DNA from 4 places in the Kitasatospora sp. NPDC057223 genome. Region 4 is predicted to be linked to each of the others. Evidence: riboswitches for the same ligand, from Rfam matches in the RefSeq annotation. Region 4 holds a riboswitch; each other region holds the start of a gene.
What was found. A riboswitch is a leader RNA that binds a small molecule or an ion and turns the genes downstream of it on or off. The one in region 4 is predicted to bind cobalamin.
Positions count from the first base shown of each region.

Region 1 (5,177 bases), on a different contig from region 4:
GAGCGCCAGCACGGCGACGCCCGTCCCGGCTGCGGCTGCCGCCACGACGGCTGCGGTTCCCCAACGCATATCGCTCTCCCCGCTCTGGTGCCTGCCGCTCCGCCGCCTCGCCGGCCGCGGCCCGGTTGCATACACACACCAGTCCACTCGCCGCGCGGGCGGGCGGCCACCGGTGCGGGCCGTCCGGGGCACGGAACGCCGGCTCGCCGCCGGCGCCGGTCAGACCGGGATCCCGGTGTGCTGCCCCGCCAGCAGCTCCCAGAAGCGCTCGGCGAGCGGGCGGTCACGCCGGGGCGGCTCAGGTTGCGCCGGGGCGGCGGACCCCCAGCTGCCCGCACCCCAGTGGGCGGTGACCTGCTGCTCCTCCTGGAGGTCCGTCAGGACGGCGGCCAGGGTCTCCCGCGGCACCGGGACGATCCGCCCGATCGCCTTGACCTGCGCCTGCCAGCGCCCGTCGACGCACCGGCGCAGCCGCTGTTCGAGTTCGTCCCCGCGCCCGAGCACGGCCGGCACGTCCCGCAGGGTCAGCCCGAGCACCTGGGCCAGGGCGTACGTCTGGTCCTCGTCGCCGTTCCAGCTGCCGGTGGCCTCCGCCAGTTCGTACGCGCGCGGCGGGACGCCGATCCGGCGGGCCGCCTCCTCCCGGCCCAGCTCGCGGGCCACCCGGAAGTCGCGCAGGCAGGCCGGGCGGGCGCCCATCAGCTGCGCCGGCGGACACCACAGGGCGCGGGCCAGGGCGATGAACTCCTCCTCGGACGGCCGGATCTCACCGCTCTCCCAGCCGATGACGTGGCCGGGCAGCAGCCGGATCCCGTGCGCGGCCATCCCCTCGGCCACCTGTTGAGGGGTCAGGCCCAGTCCGGCACGGTGTGCCCTGGCCGCCGCGGGCGAGAAGGGGACCGGCGGCAGGTGGGGCTGTCTGGGTCGCATGGGGAACGACCGTACGGGCCGGGGCCGGTGCGCCCCCAGGCTCCGAACGCACGAAGCGCGGCCCGGGCTCCACCCGCGCGACCGGCGGATCGTCCAGAGCCCGACGGCCCGGCGGGCACCGTACTCGGAGGTAGCGACGGTTCCCGGGGCCGGCCGGCCGGCCGCCCAACCGCCGCTGCGGGCGCGCCCGCCGTGCCCGCCCGGCGTGTGACCAAACCCTCCGCGACCTCGGTTGACGCCCGGTCGAACAGCGTGATGGGATCCTTCAGCCAAACGGAGGCAATGCAGAGGAAGCCGGTGCGAATCCGGCGCGGTCCCGCCACTGTCACCGGGGAGCACACTCGAACAGGCGTCAGCACGGCCCCCCGGGGCCCGCGGACGCCCCGGGCGTGCCCGACCCGGAAGCCAGGAGACTCTCGCCCCCGGTACGTCGATCCAGGGCGCGGACCCTGAGTGAGGACACGCACGCCATGCAGGCTGCCCGGGCCGACCACCGGCCACCGTCGAACCGAGCCCGCCGCCGAACCGCGTCGCCCCTGCCGTGCGCGGGCTGACCCGCAGCGCAGCCTTCGCCCTCGGAGCCGTCGCCGGATACCTCGCCGACGCCCGCTTCGCGGACCCCCGCCGCGGCCACCCCGTGGCCGCCTTCGGCACCGCCGCCGGCCGCCTGGAGCGGCTGCTCTGGCGTGACCGCCGCGCCGCCGGCACGGCGTACACGGCGCTCTGCGTCGGCACCGTCGCGGCCGGCGCCGTGCTGGCCGAGCGGACGGCCGGGCGGCTCCCCGCCGGCCGGGCGGCGCTGGCCGCCGCCGCGACCTGGACGGTGCTCGGCGGCACCTCGCTCACCCGGGAGGCGCGGACCATCGGCCGCGCGCTCTCCGCGGGCGACCTCGCCGCCGCCCGCGAGCGGCTGCCGCACCTGTGCGGGCGCGACCCGAGCGCCCTCGACGAGCAGCAGATCGCCCGCGCCGTGGTCGAGTCCGTCGCCGAGAACACCGCCGACGCCGTGGTGAACGCCCTGGTCTGGGGTTCGCTGGCCGGCACCCCCGGCCTGCTCGCCTTCCGCGCCGTCAACACCCTGGACGCGATGGTCGGGCACCGCTCGCCGCGCTACGCCCGGTTCGGCTGGGCCTCGGCCCGGCTCGACGACGTGGCGGGCTGGCCGGGGGCCCGGCTCACCGCCCTGCTGACGGTCTGCGCCGCTCGCGAGCCCGGCACGGCCTGGCGGGTCTGGCACCGCGACGGCGCCGCCCACCCCAGCCCCAACGCGGGCCGCGCCGAGGCCGCCTTCGCCGGCGCCCTCGGGGTGCGGCTGGGCGGCACCCTCGCGTACGGGGCGCGGGTCGAGCACCGGCCGGTGCTCGGCGCCGAACTGCGCCCGGTCGGGGTGGACGACATCGAGCGCGCCTGCCGGCTGTCCCGCCGGGTCGGCCTGCTGGCGCTCGGCGTCACGGTGGCCGGGCACGGCGCCCTGCGGTACGCCCTACGGACAGTCGGTGGGCAACGAGGCAGTCAACGAGAGGGTGGCCGGAATTGAGCGGGGCACTGCTGGTCGCCGGAACGACGTCGGACGCGGGCAAGAGCGTGGTCACGGCAGGGATCTGCCGGTGGCTGGCCCGGCAGGGCGTCAGGGTCGCGCCGTTCAAGGCGCAGAACATGTCCCTCAACTCCTTCGTCACCGCCGACGGCGCCGAGATCGGCCGCGCGCAGGCGATGCAGGCGCAGGCCGCCCGGGTCGAGCCCGAGGCGGCGATGAACCCGGTGCTGCTGAAGCCCGGCGCGGACGGCCGCAGCCAGGTGGTGCTGCTCGGGCGGGCGGTCGCCGAGGTCGGCGCGATGGACTACCGCGAGCGCAAGCCCGTCCTGCTGGAGCGGGCCCTGGAGTGCCTGGCCGACCTGCGGCGCCGGTACGACGTGGTGGTCTGCGAGGGCGCGGGCTCGCCCGCCGAGATCAACCTGCGGGACCGCGACATCGCCAACATGGGCCTGGCCACCGCCGCCGGGCTGCCCGTCGTCGTGGTCGGCGACATCGACCGGGGCGGGGTGTTCGCCGCCATGTACGGAACGCTGGCGCTGCTGTCCGCCGAGGACCAGCGGCACGTGGCCGGCTGGTTCGTCAACAAGTTCCGCGGCGACGCCCGGCTGCTCCAGCCGGGCCTGGAGATGCTGCACGGCCTGACCGGCCGTCCGGTGCTCGGCACCCTGCCGATGCTCAAGGGCCTGTGGCTGGACGCCGAGGACTCGCTCGACCTCTCCACCGTCGTCGACCGGGAGGACAGCCCCGGCCCGTACGGCGCGGACGTGCTGCGGGTGGCCGTGGTGCGGTTCCCCCGGCTGTCCAACTTCACCGACCTGGACGCGCTGTCCCAGGAGCCCGGGGTGCTCGTCCGCTGGGCGACCCGGCCGGAGGAACTGGCCGACGCCGACCTGGTGATCCTGCCCGGCACCCGGGCGACCGTCGCCGACCTGGCCTGGCTGCGCGAGCGCGGCCTGGAGCCGGCGCTGAGGGCGCGGGCCGCGGCCGGGCTGCCGGTGCTGGGCGTCTGCGGCGGGTACCAGATGCTGGCCCGGGAGATCGTGGACGAGGTGGAGTCGAAGGCCGGCGCGGTCGGCGGCCTCGGCCTGCTGCCCGCGCACGTCCGGTTCGGCGCCGAAAAGGTGCTGGCCCGGCCGGTCGGCGAGGCCTACGGGCAGCGGGTCGAGGGCTACGAGATCCACCACGGCGTGGTCACGGTCGAGGGCGGGGAGCCGTTCTTCTCCGATGGCCGCGGGCAGAGCCTGGACGGCTGCCGGGACGGATCGGTGTGGGGGACGACCTGGCACGGCGCGCTGGAGAACGACGGGTTCCGCCGGGAGTTGCTGCGCGAGGTGGCGAAGCTGGCCGGGCGCGCGTTCGTCCCGGCGCCGGACACCTGCTTCGCCGAGGCGCGCGAGGCCCGGCTGGACCGGCTCGGCGACCTGATCGAGGAGCACGCCGACACCGGCGCGCTGTGGCGCCTGATCGAGGGCGGGATCCCGGCGGACGGGCTGCCCTTCGTGCCGCCGGGTGCGCCGTGAGCAGTTCTGTGGGTACGGATGCCGAAGACCTGACAGAGGAGATGGACCGCGAATGAGTGACGTCCGATACCCGTTCACCGCGATCGTCGGCATGGCCGACCTGCGGCTCGGGCTGCTGCTCAACGCGGTCTCGCCGGCCGTCGGCGGGGTGCTCGTGCGCGGCGAGAAGGGCACCGCCAAGTCGACGATGGTGCGCGCGCTGGCCGGCCTGCTGCCGTCCATCGCGACCGTCGGCGGCTGCCGCTTCGCCTGCGACCCGGCCGCCCCCGACCCGCAGTGCCCGGACGGCGCCCACGACGGCGCGGACACCGCCTCCCGGGCCGCCCACCTGGTCGAACTCCCGGTCGGCGTGACCGAGGACCGGATCGTCGGCTCGCTCGACCTGGAGCGGGCGCTCGCCGAGGGCGTCAAGGCCTACGAGCCCGGCCTGCTGGCCAGGGCCCACCGCGGCGTGCTCTACATCGACGAGGTCAACCTGCTCCAGGACCACGTCGTGGACCTGCTGCTGGACGCCGCCGCGATGGGTCGCTCGTACGTCGAGCGCGAGGGCGTCTCGGTGCGGCACGCGGCCCGGTTCCTGCTGGTCGGCACGATGAACCCGGAGGAGGGCGAGCTGCGCCCGCAGCTGCTCGACCGGTTCGGGCTCACCGTCGAGATCGCCGCCACCCGCGACCCGTCGGAGCGGGCCGAGGTCGTCCGCCGCCGGCTCGCGCACGACGCCGACCCGACCGGCTTCGCCGCGCGCTTCGCCGACGACGAGCAGACCCTCGCGGCCCGGATCACCACCGCCCGCGCCCTGCTGCCCGAAGTCCTGCTCAGTGATGTGGCGCTCCGTCAGATCACCGCCGTCTGCGCCGCGTTCGAGGTGGACGGGCTGCGCGCGGACATCGTGATGGCCCGCACCGCCGTGGCGCTGGCCGCCTGGTCGGGCCGCACCGAGGTGCTGGAGGAGGACGTCCGCCAGGCCGCCCGGCTGGCCCTGCCGCACCGCCGCCGGCGCAACCCGTTCGACGCACCCGGGCTGGACGAGGAGAAGCTGGACCGGACGCTGGAGGAGCACGCCGAGCCGGAGCCGGAGCCTACGGACGAACCCGACCCCGATCCCGACGGCGGGCCGGAGGGTGACGGGCCGGACGGGAACGGCGACGGGCCGGACGGCGGCCCGGACGGCGGCGGTGCCCCCGACCCCG
Region 1 is NZ_JBHUWW010000056.1:17,614-22,790, forward strand. Features, by position in the region: gene ACFUK0_RS20555 (alpha/beta hydrolase family protein) at 1-69, opposite strand, end outside; gene ACFUK0_RS20560 (helix-turn-helix domain-containing protein) at 220-930, opposite strand; cobalamin riboswitch at 1,173-1,367, shown strand; gene ACFUK0_RS20565 (cobalamin biosynthesis protein) at 1,472-2,467, shown strand; gene ACFUK0_RS20570 (cobyric acid synthase) at 2,464-3,987, shown strand; gene ACFUK0_RS20575 (putative cobaltochelatase) at 4,040-5,177, shown strand, end outside.
Region 1: linked by a shared signal. The riboswitch ahead of ACFUK0_RS20565 (cobalamin biosynthesis protein) and the one ahead of cobN (cobaltochelatase subunit CobN) in region 4 are both predicted to bind cobalamin.

Region 2 (5,177 bases), on a different contig from region 4:
GGCGCCACCGCCGCCGCACTGGACCGGGTCATCCTCGCCCGCCTGCTCGGCCACCCCGTGCACTAGATCCGGACCGCCCGCCCTGTCAGTGCCGGCTGGGACACTGGACCCGTCCTGCTGATCCACCGGGGGAGCTGCGCCCGTGCCCGAAGGCCACATCATCCACCGCCTGGCCGCCGAGAACTTCACCGCTTTCGGCAAACGCCCCGTCCGGGTCTCCAGCCCGCAGGGGCGGTTCGCCGCCGACGCCGAGCTGATCGACGGACAGCTGCTGACCGAGGCCGAGGCGACCGGCAAGCACCTGTTCCTCGGCTTCGAGGAGGGCGCCTGGCTGCACATCCACCTCGGCCTGTACGGCGGCTTCACGTTCGCCGAGGGCCCGGCCCCCGCGCCCGTGGGCCTCGTCCGGCTGCGGCTGGAGAACGACGACTCGTACGCCGACCTGCGCGGCCCCACCACCTGCGAGCTGCTCACCGCCGCGGGGAAGGCCGCCGTGCACGCCCGTCTCGGCCCCGACCCGCTGCGCGCGGACGCCGACGCGGGCCTCGCCTGGCGGCGGATCTCGGCCAGCCGCACGACCGTCGCGGCGCTGCTGATGGACCAGAAGGTGCTGGCCGGCGTCGGCAACGTCTACCGCGCCGAGGTGCTCTTCCGGCTCGGCATCAGCCCGCACCGGGCGGGGCGCGACCTCACCCGCGCCGAGTGGGACGCGATCTGGGCCGACCTGGTCGCCCTGATGCACGAGGGCGTCGACGCGGGCCGGATCGACACCGTCCGCCCCGAGCACACCCCCGAGGCGATGGGCCGCCCGCCGCGGGTGGACGACCACGGCGGCGAGGTGTACGTCTACCGGCGGGCCGCGATGCCCTGCCTGGTCTGCGGCACCGCCGTCCGCACCGAGCAGCACGCGGCCCGCAACCTGTTCTGGTGCCCGCGCTGCCAGCAGGCCTGACGGGGGCGGCGCTCCCGGCGGGGGCGCTCAGCCGGTGGCCGAGCCGGGTTCGGTGTGCTCGGCCGCCGTGCAGGGCGCCAGCAGCGCGCCGAGCTGTTCGTCGACGAGCCGGTAGCGCACCACCCGGCCGTCCTTGTCCCCGGCGACCGCGCCGGCCGTCCGCAGCAGCCGCAGGGCCTGCGAGACGGCGGGGTCGCGCATGCCGGTGGCCACGGCGAGGTCGCTGACGGCGAGCGGCCCGGCCCGGTGCAGGGCGAGCAGCAGGGCCAGCCGCCCGGGGTCGGCGAGCAGGGAGAAGCGGTCGGCCCAGGTGCGGACGTGAGCGGTGTCGCCGATCGCCGCGATGGCTTCGCAGACCCGGTGTCCGTCGATGGTCCGGTGGCCCGCGCGCTCGGCCGGTACGAGATGCATGCGTGCCATTGTCGCAGCCCAGGGCATGTGATCCTGGACACCTGCGCAGGTGCGCAGCCTTGCAAGCGTCACCTGACGCCCCGTACGGTGTTGCCCGCCGTGGTGTTCGGGAAGCCGGTGACGGACCTTCAGAGGTCCCAGACCGGCGCGGCCCTCGCCACTGTGATCAGGGAGTCTCCGCACCCTCCCGGCCCCGTCGGGGCCGGGTGGTCACTGGGCGCCGTCGGGCGCCTGGGAAGGCCCGTGCGGAGGAGTTCGGACCCTGTCAGCCAGGAGACCGGCCACGGCATCTCACGAAGTGATCCACGAGGTGCTGGAGCGTGATCCGCAGATGACCCTGCCCGAAATCGAAGCTGCCCCGGTGGCGGCCGCGCCCGCGCTGCCGGCGTTCCGCTGGCGACGCGAGGACACCGTCCGTACGGCCGGGCTGATGGCGGTGATCCTGGCGATGCACGTGGCGGCCTTCGGGACGCTGTTCTTCCTGGTTGCCCCGCACGAGTACGCCGTCGGCACCCAGGTGTTCGGGGTCGGCCTCGGCATCACCGCCTACACGCTCGGCATGCGGCACGCCTTCGACGCCGACCACATCGCGGTGATCGACAACACCACCCGCAAGCTGATGGCGGACGGCAAGCGCCCGGTGTCGGTGGGCTTCTGGTTCGCCCTCGGGCACTCCTCGATGGTGGTCCTGATGGCGGCGCTGGTGGCGGGCGGCGCCCAGCTGGCGAACACGCTGATGGACGAGGACTCGCCGACCCACCAGTGGCTGGGCGTCCTCGGCACGAGCGCCTCCGGTGCGTTCCTGTACCTGATCGGCGCGCTGAACCTGGCCGCGCTGTTCGGCATCCTGCGGGTCTTCCGGGCGATGCGGGCGGGCCGCTACGACGAGGCGGAGCTGGAGGAGCACCTCAACGCGCGCGGCCTGTTCAACCGGGTGCTGAACCGGGCCACCCGTTCGATCACCCGCCCCGGCCAGATGTTCCCGGTCGGGATGGTGCTGGGCCTGGGCTTCGACACCGCGACCGAGGTGACGCTGATGGTGATGGCCGGCAGCGGCGCCGCCGCGGGGCTGCCCTGGTACGCGATCGTCTGCCTGCCGCTGCTGTTCGCGGCCGGGATGAGCCTGTTCGACACGCTGGACGGGACGTTCATGAACTTCGCGTACCAGTGGGCGTTCTCCAACCCGGTGCGCAAGGTGTACTACAACCTGACCATCACCGGCCTGTCGATCGCGGTGGCGTTCATCATCGGCACGATCGAGCTGGTCAGCGTCCTGCACGAGAAGCTGGACCTGACCGACCCGGTGTCCGGCTTCGTCGCCGGCCTGTCGCTCGACAACGTGGGCTATGTGATCGTCGGACTCTTCGTGGTCGTCTGGGCGGCGGCGATCGCGTACTGGCGCCTCGGCAGGATCGAACAGCGCTGGTCGCCGTCCTGACCGGACGCCCGCGCTCAGGCCGCCGCCCCGCTGAGCGGGCCCGCGAAGCCCGGCCGGACAGCCGACGCGTCCGCCCGTCCGGCCTGCTCGGCGGGCGAACCGGCGCCGGGCTCCGTACGCTCGACCCATGTCTGATGCGTACGCGGGCCGGCGGGAGCGTCTGAGGGAACACTGCAGCGCGTCGGGGACGGACGCGGCTCTGATCACCCGGCCGGCGAACGTCCGCTACCTGACCGGCTGCGCCCCCTGCGGGGCGACGCTGCTGCTCACCAGGGAGCGCGCCCTGCTCGCGCTGCCGGACGACCTGCCGCCGGACGACACCGGCGAGCACCTGCTCGGCGAGGACCTCACCCAGCTCCAGGTGACGGCCGGCGCGGACACCGCGCTCGCCGCCGCCGAGGCGGCCGCCCGGCTGCGGGTCGGCGACCTCGCGGTGGAGGAGCACGACCTCACCGTCAGCCGCCACCGCGCGGTCGCGGCCGTCGCCGAGGGCGTGCGGCTGGCGGACGCGCGCCGGGTGGTCGAGCGGATGCGGGTGATCAAGGACGAGCACGAGATCGCCGACCTGCGGATCGCGGCCGAGATCGCCGACCAGGCGCTCAGCGAGCTGCTCGAATCGATCCTGGTCGGGCGCACCGAGCGGCACCTGGCGATGGAGCTGGAGCGCCGCATGATCGACCACGGCGCCGACCGGGCGGCCTTCCCGGTCTCCGTCGGCACCGGCAGCCACTCCGGGCAGGCGAGCCACCAGCCCACCGACCGGCGGGTCGAGGAGGGCGACTTCCTGACCGTCGTCCTCGGCGCCCAGTACCGCGGCTACGGGGTCTCCACCGCCCGCACGTTCGTGATCGGCGCGTCCCCCGCGCCCTGGCAGGTGGAGCTCCACCGGCTGGTGTTCCGCGCCCAGCGGGCCGGCCGCGAGGCGCTCGGGCCGGGTGTCGAGAGCTGCGCGCCGGACGCGGCGGCCCGCGAGATCCTGCAGGCCGCGGGTCACACCGAGGCCTCTCCGCACCCGCTCGGCCACGGCATCGGCCTGGAGATCCGGGAGGCGCCGCGTCTCGGTCCCGCAGACATGGGTAAACTGGACAATCGCGTGCCGGTCACCGTCGGCCCAGGAGTGCATCTCCCGGGCAGGGGCGGGGTCCGGATCGAGGACACGCTCGTGGTGCGCCCCCTCGAAGAGGGCGGGCCCGAGCTGCTCACCATCACCACCAAGGAGCTCCTCGCCCTGTAGTCCCGATGCCGCACTTGTCCTGCGGCGGCCGGGGCCGGGTCGCGTCCCCTTGGTTCCTTGACAGCTATATCCAGGAGTAAGTGCGCCCGTGGCTTCCACGAACGATCTCAAGAACGGCATGGTCCTCAAGCTCGACGGTGGCAAGCTCTGGTCCGTCGTAGAGTTCCAGCACGTCAAGCCCGGCAAGGGCCCGGCCTTCGTGCGCACCAAGCTCAAGGAGGTCCTGAGCGGCAAGGTCGTCGACAAGACCTTCAACGCCGGCACCAAGGTCGAGACCGCCAACGTCGACAAGCGCGGCATGCAGTTCTCGTACAAGGACGGCTCGAACTTCGTGTTCATGGACACGGACACCTACGACCAGGTGACCATCGAGCCCGCCGTCGTCGGTGACGCCTCCAAGTACCTGCTGGAGGGCTTCGACGCCGTCGTCGCCATGTACGAGGGCGCTCCTCTGTACATCGAGCTGCCGGCCTCGGTCGAGCTGCTCATCTCGCACACCGAGCCGGGCGTCCAGGGCGACCGCTCCACCGGTGGCTCCAAGCCGGCCACGCTGGAGACCGGCGCCGAGATCGCCGTCCCGCTCTTCCTCACCACCGGTGAGAAGATCAAGGTCGACACCCGCGACGGCAGCTACCTCGGGCGGGTCAAGTAACCGTGTCGGCCGCACGCAGTAAGGCCCGTACGCGAGCCTTCCAGATCCTCTTCGAGGCGGACCACCGGGACGTCGACCCGCAGCGCGTCCTCGCCGACTGGGTGGCCCGTGCACGGGAGCCCAAGCCGGACGAGGGCACCCCGCAGATCGGCGAGTACACCATGCAGCTGATCGAGGGGTACGCCCAGCACGCCCGTCGCATCGACGAGCTGATCGCCACGTACGCGGTGGGCTGGACGCTCGACCGGATGCCGATCGTGGACCGCAACGTCCTGCGGCTCGGCGCCTACGAGCTGATCTGGGAGGACGGCGTCCCGGACGCGGTCGTCCTGGACGAGGCAGTCGAGATCGCCAAGGAGTTCTCCACGGACGACTCCCCGTCCTTCGTCAACGGCCTGCTGGCGCGGTTCATGGAGCTCAAGCCCACGATCCGCCGCGACTGACGCAGCCGGATGCGAAGCATCCTCCGAAGGCCGCCGGACCACACGGG
Region 2 is NZ_JBHUWW010000037.1:36,160-41,336, forward strand. Features, by position in the region: gene ACFUK0_RS15960 (AAA family ATPase) at 1-66, shown strand, start outside; gene ACFUK0_RS15965 (Fpg/Nei family DNA glycosylase) at 143-952, shown strand; gene ACFUK0_RS15970 (ArsR/SmtB family transcription factor) at 980-1,363, opposite strand; cobalamin riboswitch at 1,447-1,664, shown strand; gene ACFUK0_RS15975 (HoxN/HupN/NixA family nickel/cobalt transporter) at 1,695-2,801, shown strand; gene ACFUK0_RS15980 (M24 family metallopeptidase) at 2,929-4,035, shown strand; gene efp (elongation factor P) at 4,124-4,687, shown strand; gene nusB (transcription antitermination factor NusB) at 4,690-5,130, shown strand.
Region 2: linked by a shared signal. The riboswitch ahead of ACFUK0_RS15975 (HoxN/HupN/NixA family nickel/cobalt transporter) and the one ahead of cobN (cobaltochelatase subunit CobN) in region 4 are both predicted to bind cobalamin.

Region 3 (5,177 bases), on a different contig from region 4:
TCCTGCACCACGAGTGCAAGGACGTCGTCTCCTTCGACGCCGCCCTCTCGACGCTGATCGACGACATGTTCGTCTCGATGTACGCGGCGGAGGGCGTCGGCCTGGCGGCCAACCAGATCGGCGTGGACGCCAAGGTCTTCGTCTACGACTGCCCGGACGACGAGGGCGTGCGCTACATCGGCCACGTCGTCAACCCGGTGCTGGAGGAGCTCCCGGCCGCGCGCCGGGTGCTGGACGACAGCAACGAGGGCTGCCTGTCCGTCCCCACCGCCTACGCGGAGCTGGCCCGCCCCGACTTCGCGGCGGTGACCGGCCAGGACAAGGACGGCAACGCGATCCGGGTGGAGGGCACCGGCTTCTTCGCCCGCTGCCTCCAGCACGAGACCGACCACCTGTACGGCCAGCTGTACATCGACCGGCTCTCCAAGCGCGACCGCAAGGACGCGCTCAAGCAGATGGCCGAGGGCACCGCGAAGTACGCCACGGTTCCCAACGACTGACGCCGTGACAGGCAGGAGGGCCCGGTACCGCGGATCCGCGGTGCCGGGCCCTCCTGCCTGCGGGCCTAGAAGTCGTCGTCGAAGGCGACCGAGCCCTCGACGGCCACCTGGTAGGCGGACACCCGGCGCTCGAAGAAGTTGGTCAGCTCCTGGACGTTCTGCAGCTCCATGAACCCGAACGGGTTGCTGGAGCCGTAGCGGACCGGCATGCCGAGGCGGGCGAGCCGCTGGTCGGCGACGGTCTGCAGGTACTCCCGCATCGACGCGGTGTTCATGCCGGGCAGGCCCTCGCCGCAGAGGTCCTGGGCGAACTGGAGCTCGGCCTCGACGGCCTCCTCCAGCATCTCGGTGACCTGCTTGGCCATCTCGTCGTCGAAGAGGTCCGGCTCCTCGGAGCGGACGGTGTCGACCACCGAGAAGGCGAAGTCCATGTGCATGGACTCGTCCCGGAACACCCAGTTGGTGCCGGTGGCCAGGCCGTGCAGCAGGCCGCGGCTGCGGAACCAGTACACGTACGCGAAGGCGCCGTAGAAGAACAGGCCCTCGACGCAGGCCGCGAAGCAGATCAGGTTCAGCAGGAACGCGCGGCGGTCGTCCTTGGTCTGCAGCGAGTCGATGTGGTCGACCGCGTTCATGTACTTGAAGCAGAACTGCGCCTTCTGGCGGATGGAGGGGATGCTCTCCACCGCGTCGAAGGCCGCCGCGCGGTCGTCCGGATCGGGCAGGTAGGTGTCGAGCAGCGTCAGGTAGAACTGGACGTGCACGGCCTCCTCGAACAGCTGCCGGGACAGGTAGAGCCGGGCCTCGGGGGAGTTGATGTGCTTGTAGAGGCTCAGCACCACGTTGTTGGACACGATCGAGTCACCGGTCGCGAAGAAGGCGACCAGCCGGCCGATCATGTGCCGCTCGCCCTCGCTGAGCTTGGCGAGGTCGGCGACGTCGGAGTGCAGGTCCACCTCCTCGACGGTCCAGGTGTTCTTGATCGCGTCCCGGTAGCGGTCGTAGAACGACGGGTAGCGCATCGGACGCAGCGTCAGCTCGAAACCGGGGTCGAGCAGCATCTTCTCGCGGCCGGGCGCGTCGAAGTCGGTCTCCGGGGTGGGGGAACTCACTGGCAGGCCTCGCAGGACTCGGGGTTCTCCAGGGAGCAGGCGAGCGCTGCCTCCTCCTCCGGAGTGAGGGTGGGCGTCGGCACGGACACCGGGGCCGGGGCGGCCGCGCGGGCGGCGCCGGAGGCGGCCTGAGCGATCCGGGTGGCCGGGCGCGACCGCAGGTAGTACGTGGTCTTCAGGCCGACCTTCCAGGCGTACGCGTACATCGAGCTGAGCTTGCCGATGGTCGGCGCCGCCATGAAGAGGTTCAGCGACTGGCTCTGGTCGATGTACGGCTGCCGGGCGGCGGCCAGGTCGATCAGCGCGCGCTGCGGCAGCTCCCACGCGGTGCGGTACAGCGAGCGGACCTCGACGGGCAGCCAGTTCAGCTCCTGCACGGAGCCGTTGGCCTCGCGCAGCGCGTCCCGGGTCTGGGCGTCCCAGACGCCCAGCTCCTTGAGCTCGCGGACCAGGTACGGGTTGACCTGGAGGAACTCGCCGGAGAGGGTCTCGCGCTTGAACAGGTTGGACACCTGCGGCTCGATGCACTCGTACACGCCCGCGATGGACGCGATGGTGGCGGTCGGCGCGATCGCCAGCAGCAGCGAGTTGCGCAGGCCGGTGGCGGCGATCCTGGCGCGCAGCGCGTCCCAGCGCTCCGCCCACTGCGGGGCCGTCTCGAAGTGGTCGATGTGCAGCTGGCCGCGGGCGGCGCGGGTCTCCGCGTACGCCTCGTGCCGGCCCAGCTCCTCGGCCAGCTCGTTGGAGCGCTCGTAGGCGACCAGCATGATGCGCTCGGCGATCAGCGTGGACAGCCGCTTGGCCTCGGCGGAGTCGAAGTCCAGGCGGAGCTGGAAGAAGACGTCCTGAAGGCCCATCACGCCGAGGCCGACCGGGCGCCAGCGGGAGTTCGAGGCGCCGGCCTCGGGGGTCGGGTAGAAGTTGATGTCCACCACGCGGTCGAGGAAGGTGACGGCGGTGCGGACGGTGGTGTCCAGCCGGTCCCAGTCCATCGCGTTCAGCAGGTCGGCGGGGGTGGCGCCGGGGGCGACGTGCGCGCCCAGGTTGACCGAGCCGAGGTTGCAGACGGCGGTCTCGGAATCGTCCGTGACCTCGATGATCTCGGTGCAGAGGTTGGAGGAGTGGACGGTCCGGCCGGGGACGGCGGTCTGGTTGGCGGCGCGGTTGGAGGCGTCCTTGAAGGTCATCCAGCCGTTGCCGGTCTGCGCCAGGGTGCGCATCATCCGCGAGTAGAGGGTCTGCGCGGGGATGGTGCGCACGGCCTTGCCCGCGGCCTCGGCGGCGAGGTAGGCGGCGTCGAAGTCGGCGCCCCACAGGTCGACCAGCTCGGGGGTGTCGGCGGGGGAGAACAGCGACCAGTCGGCGTCGGCGTTCACCCGGCGCATGAACTCGTCCGGGATCCAGTGGGCGAGGTTCAGGTTGTGGGTGCGCCGCGCCTCCTCGCCGGTGCTGTCGCGCAGCTCCAGGAACTCCTCGATGTCCGCGTGCCAGGTCTCCAGGTAGACGCAGGCCGCGCCCTTGCGCCGGCCGCCCTGGTTGACCGCCGCGACCGAGGAGTCCAGCGTGCGCAGGAACGGCACGATGCCGTTCGACTTGCCGTTGGTGCCGCGGATCAGCGAGCCGCGCGAGCGGATCCGGCTGTAGGACAGGCCGATGCCGCCGGCGTGCTTGGACAGCCGGGCGATCTGCGCGTAGCGCGAGTAGATCGAGTCCAGGTTGTCCAGCGGCGAGTCCAGCAGGTAGCAGCTGGACATCTGCGGGTGCTTGGTGCCCGAGTTGAACAGCGTCGGCGAGGACGGCAGGTAGGACAGCGCGCTCATCAGCGCGTACAGCTCGGACACCTCGCGCACCGACTGCTCGTCGTCGCCGACCGCCAGGCCGGACGCGACGCGGAGCAGGAAGTGCTGCGGGGTCTCGATCACCTTGCGGGTGATGGGGTGGCGCAGCAGGTAGCGCGACTGGACGGTGCGCAGGCCGAAGTACTCGAAGCGGTCGTCGCCCCTCTGGTCGATCAGGGCGTCCAGGGTGTCGGCGTGCTTGGCCACGAACGCGGCCGTGGTGTCGCCGATCAGGCCCTCGGCGTGGCCGACCGTGATCGAGGCGGAGAAGGACACCGCGCCCTGGCCGACGGCCTCGTCGGCGATCTCCAGGGCGAGCAGGCGGGCGGCGAGCTTCGAGTACTGCGGGTCCTCGGCGATCATCGACGCGGCGGCCTCGACGGCCAGCCCGCGCAGCTCCGCGAAGTCGGAGCCGGCGTGGCGGCCGCGCAGGGCGGCGGCGGCGACGTGGCCGGGGTCGACCTCGGGCAGGTCTGCGCTGCGGTCGGTCAGCAGCCGCAGGAGCGCTCCGCCCGGGTCGGACACCGTCGGGTCGGACGGTGCGGAGGTGCTGGAACCCTGGGCGGGCAGCGTGGCTGAGGCAGCGGTGGTCAAGGCGCTCTCTCCTGGCGGCGATCGGCGGACGACTCAAGGTCACCGGGCCGTACGGGGGCAGGGGAGCACGGCGCGTGTGCCGGGTGGCGTCGCGCGACGGTGTCTCCCCGGCCCGCCCGCGAGGCCCGGAAGTGTTGCCGTGCTGCAGGGCCTCTGCGGGGAGGCCGTGTGGCACGCCGTCGGCAGGTATTCGGACTCGCGGGGCCTTGGGAACAGCCCGCTCACCGCTGCGGGGCAGTCCCGGATTCGCACCGGGTTCCCCTGCGTTCGACAGCAGGAGTGAGCATACATCTAGTGCCGCTGATCCTTGTTACCACCACATGTTGTGTCGCGCCGATCGTTTGTTCGAGTGGGCGAGTGGTGTGGAGTCATCCCGGAGGGGCCCTTGACGTGGCTTTCCGGGGCCCGTGCGGGCCGTTCGGGCACCCCCCGCGCGCCGGTGGCTGCGGGTGTCCGTCCGGTGCCTTCAGAGGGCCTTGCTGTAGACCAGCAGGTCAATTCCCGGGGCCGGTGACCAGTCCCGCCCGGGCGCGCGGCGGAAGCCGATCCGCTCGTAGAGGCGGTGTGCCGCGTGCATGTCCGGCCGGGTGGAGAACGCCATCGCGGTCAGGCCCAGCGCGCCGCTGCGGGCCAGCGCGGCCCGCACCAGCGCCTCGCCGACGCCCCGGCCGCGCGCCGGGGCGCCCGTGGCGAGCATCCGGATCTCGCCCTCGTGCGGCTCGGCGACGTCGGCCCAGACGGTGCCGCCCGCGGCGAAGGTCACACAGCCGAGGACCTGTCCTCCTGGCCCGCCGTCGACCGCGACGAGGAGTTCGGCCTCCCGGGCCCGGCGGGCGGTGTCGCGCAGGAGGTCGACGTAGGGGCCGTCGGGCGCGGTGTGGCCGCCCCCGACGAAGGCCTCGACGCAGACCTCACCCGCACCCGGGAGGTCCTCTTCGCGGGCGTGGCGGATGACGATGTGCATGGCGCCAGTGTGCCGGAGGGCAGGTCGCCGGCGGCGGGGAGGGTGCCGGCCGGGAGGGTGCCGGCGAGGGGCTCGGATGCCGGGCCGGGGGCGCCGTGCAGCCGGTCGGGGGTGCCGGGGTCGGCCGGGTAGCCGGTGGGCCGGTGCCAGTTGTCGCGGCCGTGCCGGC
Region 3 is NZ_JBHUWW010000040.1:18,027-23,203, reverse strand. Features, by position in the region: gene def (peptide deformylase) at 1-500, shown strand, start outside; gene ACFUK0_RS16695 (ribonucleotide-diphosphate reductase subunit beta) at 566-1,561, opposite strand; gene ACFUK0_RS16690 (ribonucleoside-diphosphate reductase subunit alpha) at 1,609-4,020, opposite strand; cobalamin riboswitch at 4,208-4,348, opposite strand; gene ACFUK0_RS16685 (GNAT family N-acetyltransferase) at 4,511-5,008, opposite strand.
Region 3: linked by a shared signal. The riboswitch ahead of ACFUK0_RS16690 (ribonucleoside-diphosphate reductase subunit alpha) and the one ahead of cobN (cobaltochelatase subunit CobN) in region 4 are both predicted to bind cobalamin.

Region 4 (5,177 bases):
GCGGTGGCCATCGCGAAGACGCCCGGGTCGCCGGAGGAGACGACGGCGACCCGCCGGCCCTGGCGGGCCAGGTCGAGGGCGAACTCGGCGCGCTCGGACTCGACCTTGTTGTCGGAGCCGTGCCGGCGCTGGCCGGCCCGCAGCGGCACCCGGTCGACGTAGGTGGTGTAGCCCACCAGGTCGTCGGCGGCGGCGAGTTCGCCGCGGGCCTCGGGGGTGAGCCAGAGCGGGCCGGCCGGGCCGAGGCCGACGACGACGACCTCGCCGACGGCGGCGGCCGACCCGGCGGGCCCGGCGGTCCGGGCGGTGTCCGTCGGCAGTCCGATCCGGCTCGGCAGGACGGCGACCGAGAAGTACGGGACGCTGTCCGGGTCGACGTCGGCGAGCGGCGCCGTCCGCTCGCCGTCCATGGTGGCGCGCTCGACGTACTGGGCGTCGGCCAGCCGGCCGGCCCGCTCCAGGGCGCGGCGGACGGTCGGGAAGGTCCGGCCGAGCTTCATGATCACGGCCGAGTCGGTGGACGCGATCCGGGCCGCCAGCTCCTCCTCCGGCAGCGTGCCGGGCAGGATCGTCAGCACCTCCTCGGCCTCCACCAGCGCCCGGCCGAGCCGGGCGGCGGCGGCGCTGACCGAGGTCACGCCGGGCACCACCTCGGTCGGGTAGCGGTGCGCGAGCCGCTTGTGCATGTGCTGGTACGAGCCGTAGAAGAGCGGGTCGCCCTCGGCGAGCACCACCACGTCGCGACCGGCGTCCAGGTGGGCGGCCAGCCGGGCGGCGGCCTCCTCGTAGAACTCGTCGATGGCGCCCCGGTAGCCGCCGGGGTGGTCGGTGGTCTCGACGGTGACCGGGTAGACCAGTCGCTCCTCGATCTGACCGGGCGTCAGATAACGTTCGGCGATCGAACGGGCGATCGAGCGGCCGTGCCGGGCACTGTGGTACGCCACCACGTCCGCCTTGCCGATGAGTTCGGCTGCGCGGACGGTCACCAGCGACGGGTCGCCCGGGCCCAGGCCGACCCCGTAGAGCCGGCCCGGCTTCGACTGGTTGTCCGTCACTCTTCTTCACTCGCAATCGCGTTGATGGCGGCGGCGGCCATCGCGCTGCCGCCGCGGCGGCCGCGGACCACCAGGTGCTCCAGGGCGGAGGGGTGTTCGGCCAGGGCCTGCTTGGACTCGGCGGCGCCGATGAAGCCGACCGGCACGCCGATCACGGCGGCCGGGCGCGGGGCACCGGCCTCGATCATCTCCAGCAGCCGGAACAGCGAGGTCGGCGCGTTGCCGACGGCGACCACCGCGCCCTCCAGCCGGGGCAGCCACAGCTCCATCGCGGCGGCGCTGCGGGTGTTTCCCATCCGCTTCGCCAGCTCGGGGACGGACGGGTCGGAGAGCGTGCAGATGACCTCGTTGTCGGCGGGCAGCCGCTTGCGGGTCACCCCGCTCGCGACCATCGACACGTCGCACAGGACCGGCGCGCCGGCCCGCAGCGCCGCGCGGGCGTCCGCGACGACGCGCGGGGACCAGAGCAGGTCCTCGACCAGGTCGGTCATGCCGCACGCGTGGATCATGCGCACCACGACCTGTGAGACGTCGGCGGGCAGGCCCGCCAGGTCGGCCTCGGCCCGGATGGTGGCAAAGGACTCGCGGTAGATGGCCGCCCCGTCCTTCTCGTACTCGATCACTTCGTCCTCCGGGCCCGGGCCACTGCTTCGGCCATCTCTTGCGTTGTCACTGCCGGCTGTTCCACTGCCGGCTGTTCCACTGCCGGCTGTTCCACCGGCCGCTGTTCCACCGACTGCTGTTCCACCGACCGCGGGGGATCCTGCGGCGGGCCCGGGCGGACGGACACCTGGTAACCGTCCCCCGTGGCGAGGACGTCCACCCACTCCCCCGCGGGGTGTCCGCACCGGCGGGCGCAGCCCGACCAGTGCACGGGCAGCAGCCGCTGCCCGGCGGGGCCGTCAGCGGCGAGGGCGCGGGCCGCGTCGGCCCGGACGTCCGCGAGCGACCTGGCGCAGCCGGGGGTGCCGGTGCAGGCCATCGCCCCCTCCCACGGGGAGTGCGGGTCGAGCCCCGGGCCGGCGGCCGCGATACGCCGGGCCCAGGGGCCGGCGGCGTCCGGCGGGAGTCCGGGGATCACCACGCCCCGCCACGGGGTGACCCGCAGGCTGCCCGCGCCGGCCTCGGCGGCGTCGGCGAGCAGCCGCCATCCGGCGGCCGTGGCCCGGCCGAAGGGCAGCCCTGCGCAGAGCGCGTACCGGCCGCAGGGCCCGGCGACCGGGCCGGCCTGCGGCAGGGTGCCGGGAAGTGCGGGCAGGGTGCGTACGGGCAGGCCGGGGAGGGTGAGCAGGGTGCCGTCCGGGTCGGCCTCGCGGATCCGCCAGGCCCGGGTGCCGGTGCTGCGCAGCAGGGCGAGGAAGCGTTCGGCGGCGAGCAGCGCGGCCGGTACGGCCTCGGCGGCCGGCACCTCGAAGGCCCTGGTGGCACGGCCCAGGCGCAGGAGTGCCGCGCCGTCGGGGGTTGCGATCAATGTCACATCGGCGTCGAGCCCGGCGACGTCGCCCCGGCCGTCGTCGAGGGCGAACAGGAAGCGGCCGGAGAGGCCGGTGGTCCAGTCGGCGGCGCACAGGGCCGCGTCCAGCGCGCGGACCCAAGTCGTCGTGTCCGCATGGCCGTTGCCGTCGACACCGGCGAGCGGCGAGGCGACGATGTTGCGGATGCGCTCGTGCCGGTCGGAGGGGAGCAGGCCGGCGGCGCGCAGCCGGGCGCCGAGCTGTGAGCCGCAGTCGTCCGGCAGGCCGCGCAGTTGGACGTTGCCGCGCGAGGTGGTCTCCAGCGAGCCGTCGCCCAGCCCTTCGGCGGCGTCGGCCAGCACCCGTACCTGATCCACCGTCAGCAGTCCGCCGGGCAGCCGGACTCGGGCGAGGGCCCCGTCGTCGGCCGTATGTAGGCGAAGGGTCCCCGGGCACGCGTCCTCGCGGGCCCGGTCGGGCCCGCCGGAGCCCTGGGCGGCGGGGTCGGTCGAGGGTGACATGGCCGCGAGCATACCGATGATCCGACCGGACGCTCTGTCCCGTGGATCACCCCCAGCGCCTACTATGCTCCCGGGCGGATCCTTGTGGTCCGCTCACGCCAGAGACGGCGCAAAGGGGAGGAAACCGGTGCAAACCCGGTGCGGTCCCGCCACTGTGACCACGGTTCACCGCCGTGGGAGCCAGGAACTCCTGCCGTCCTCGACTCTCCCCCGGTCTCCGGCCGGGGGGACACCCCACGGGGCGCGGACCCCGAGGAAGGCTCGACCTATGCGCCGCCGCATGCCTGCGCCCGGGCTCACCCCGGTGCCGCCGCCCCTGCTCGTGCCCGTGCCCGCCCTCACTGCCCGTACCGGGCAGGAGGGGTCCATCGAGGCCGGGAGGGCCTTCGCATGATCCTGCTTCTGTCGACCTCGGACACCGACCTGCTCAGTGCCCGGGCCGCCGAGGGCCCCGTCCCGTTCCGCCTCGGCAACCCGGCCCGGCTGACCGCCGACGACCTCCCCGCGCTGGTGGAGGGCACCGACCTGGTGGTCGTCCGGCTGCTCGGCGGGCGCCGCGCCTGGCAGGAGGGCCTGGACGCGCTGCTGGCCGGGCCCCGCCCGGTGATCGTGCTGACCGGTGAGCAGGCACCCGACGCCCAGCTGATGGAGCTGTCCACCGTCCCCGCCGGCATCGCCGCCGAGGCGCACGCCTACCTCGCCCACGGCGGCCCGGCGAACCTCGCCGAACTGGGCGCCTTCCTGTCCGACACCGTGCTGCTCACCGGCCACGGCTTCGCCGCGCCCGCCTCCGCCCCCGAGTGGGGGCCGCTGGAGCGCACCGCGACGGCGGAGAACGCCGACGGCCCGGTCATCGCGGTGCTCTACTACCGCGCCCACCACATGAGCGGCAACACCGCCTTCGTCGAGACGCTCTGCCGGGCCATCGAGGACAAGGGCGCCCGGCCCCGGCCGCTGTACTGCTCCTCGCTGCGCGGCGCGGAGCCCGGGCTGCTGGCCGAGCTGGGCACGGCCGACGCGATCATCACCACCGTGCTGGCGGCCGGCGGCACCCGGCCGGCCGACGCCTCGGCCGGCGGCGACGAGGAGGCCTGGGACGCGGGCGCGCTCGCCGCGCTGGACCGGCCGATCCTCCAGGCGCTCTGCCTGACCTGGTCGCGCGCCGCCTGGGAGGCCAGCGACGACGGCCTCTCCCCGCTGGACACCGCGACGCAGGTCGCCGTCCCCGAGTTCGACGGCCGGCTGATCACCGTCCCGTTCTCCTTCAAGGAGCTGGACGAGGACGGCCTGACCGTCTACGCGGCCGACCCCGAGCGCGCCGCCCGGGTCGCCGGGATCGCGGTGCGGCACGCCCGGCTGCGCTACATCCCGGCCGCCGAGCGCCGGCTCGCGCTGGTGCTGTCCGCGTACCCGACCAAGCACGCCCGGGTCGGCAACGCGGTCGGCCTGGACACCCCGGCCAGCGCGATGCGACTGCTCACCCGGCTGCGCGAGGAGGGCATGGACCTCGGCCCGCTGGACGGCCCGGACGCGCTGCCGGGTCTCGCGCCCGCCGCCGACGGCGACGACTCTCACGAGGGCGACGCGCTGATCCACGCGTTGATCGCGGCCGGCGGCTACGACCAGGACTGGCTGACCGAGGACCAGCTCGCCCGCAATCCCGTCCGCATCCCCGCCGCCGACTACCGGCGCTGGTACGCCGAACTGCCCGCCGGCCTGCGCGAGGAGGTCGAGCGGCACTGGGGCCCGGCGCCCGGCGAGCTGTACGTCGACCGCAGCCGCAACCCCGACGGCGACATCGTGCTGGCCGGCCTGCGGGCCGGGAACCTGCTCGTGCTGATCCAGCCGCCGCGCGGCTTCGGCGAGAACCCGGTCGCGATCTACCACGACCCGGACCTGCCCCCCTCGCACCACTACCTGGCCGCCTACCGCTGGATCGCGGCGGCGCAGGAGGACGGCGGCTTCGGCGCCGACGCGGTCGTCCACCTCGGCAAGCACGGCAACCTGGAGTGGCTGCCCGGCAAGACCGCCGCGCTGTCCGCCGACTGCGGCCCGGACGCCGCGCTCGGCGACCTGCCGCTGGTCTACCCCTTCCTGGTGAACGACCCGGGCGAGGGCACCCAGGCCAAGCGGCGCGCCCACGCCAC
Region 4 is NZ_JBHUWW010000048.1:517-5,693, forward strand. Features, by position in the region: gene ACFUK0_RS18610 (precorrin-2 C(20)-methyltransferase) at 1-1,055, opposite strand, end outside; gene ACFUK0_RS18615 (precorrin-8X methylmutase) at 1,052-1,678, opposite strand; gene cobG (precorrin-3B synthase) at 1,675-3,030, opposite strand; cobalamin riboswitch at 3,099-3,243, shown strand; gene cobN (cobaltochelatase subunit CobN) at 3,421-5,177, shown strand, end outside.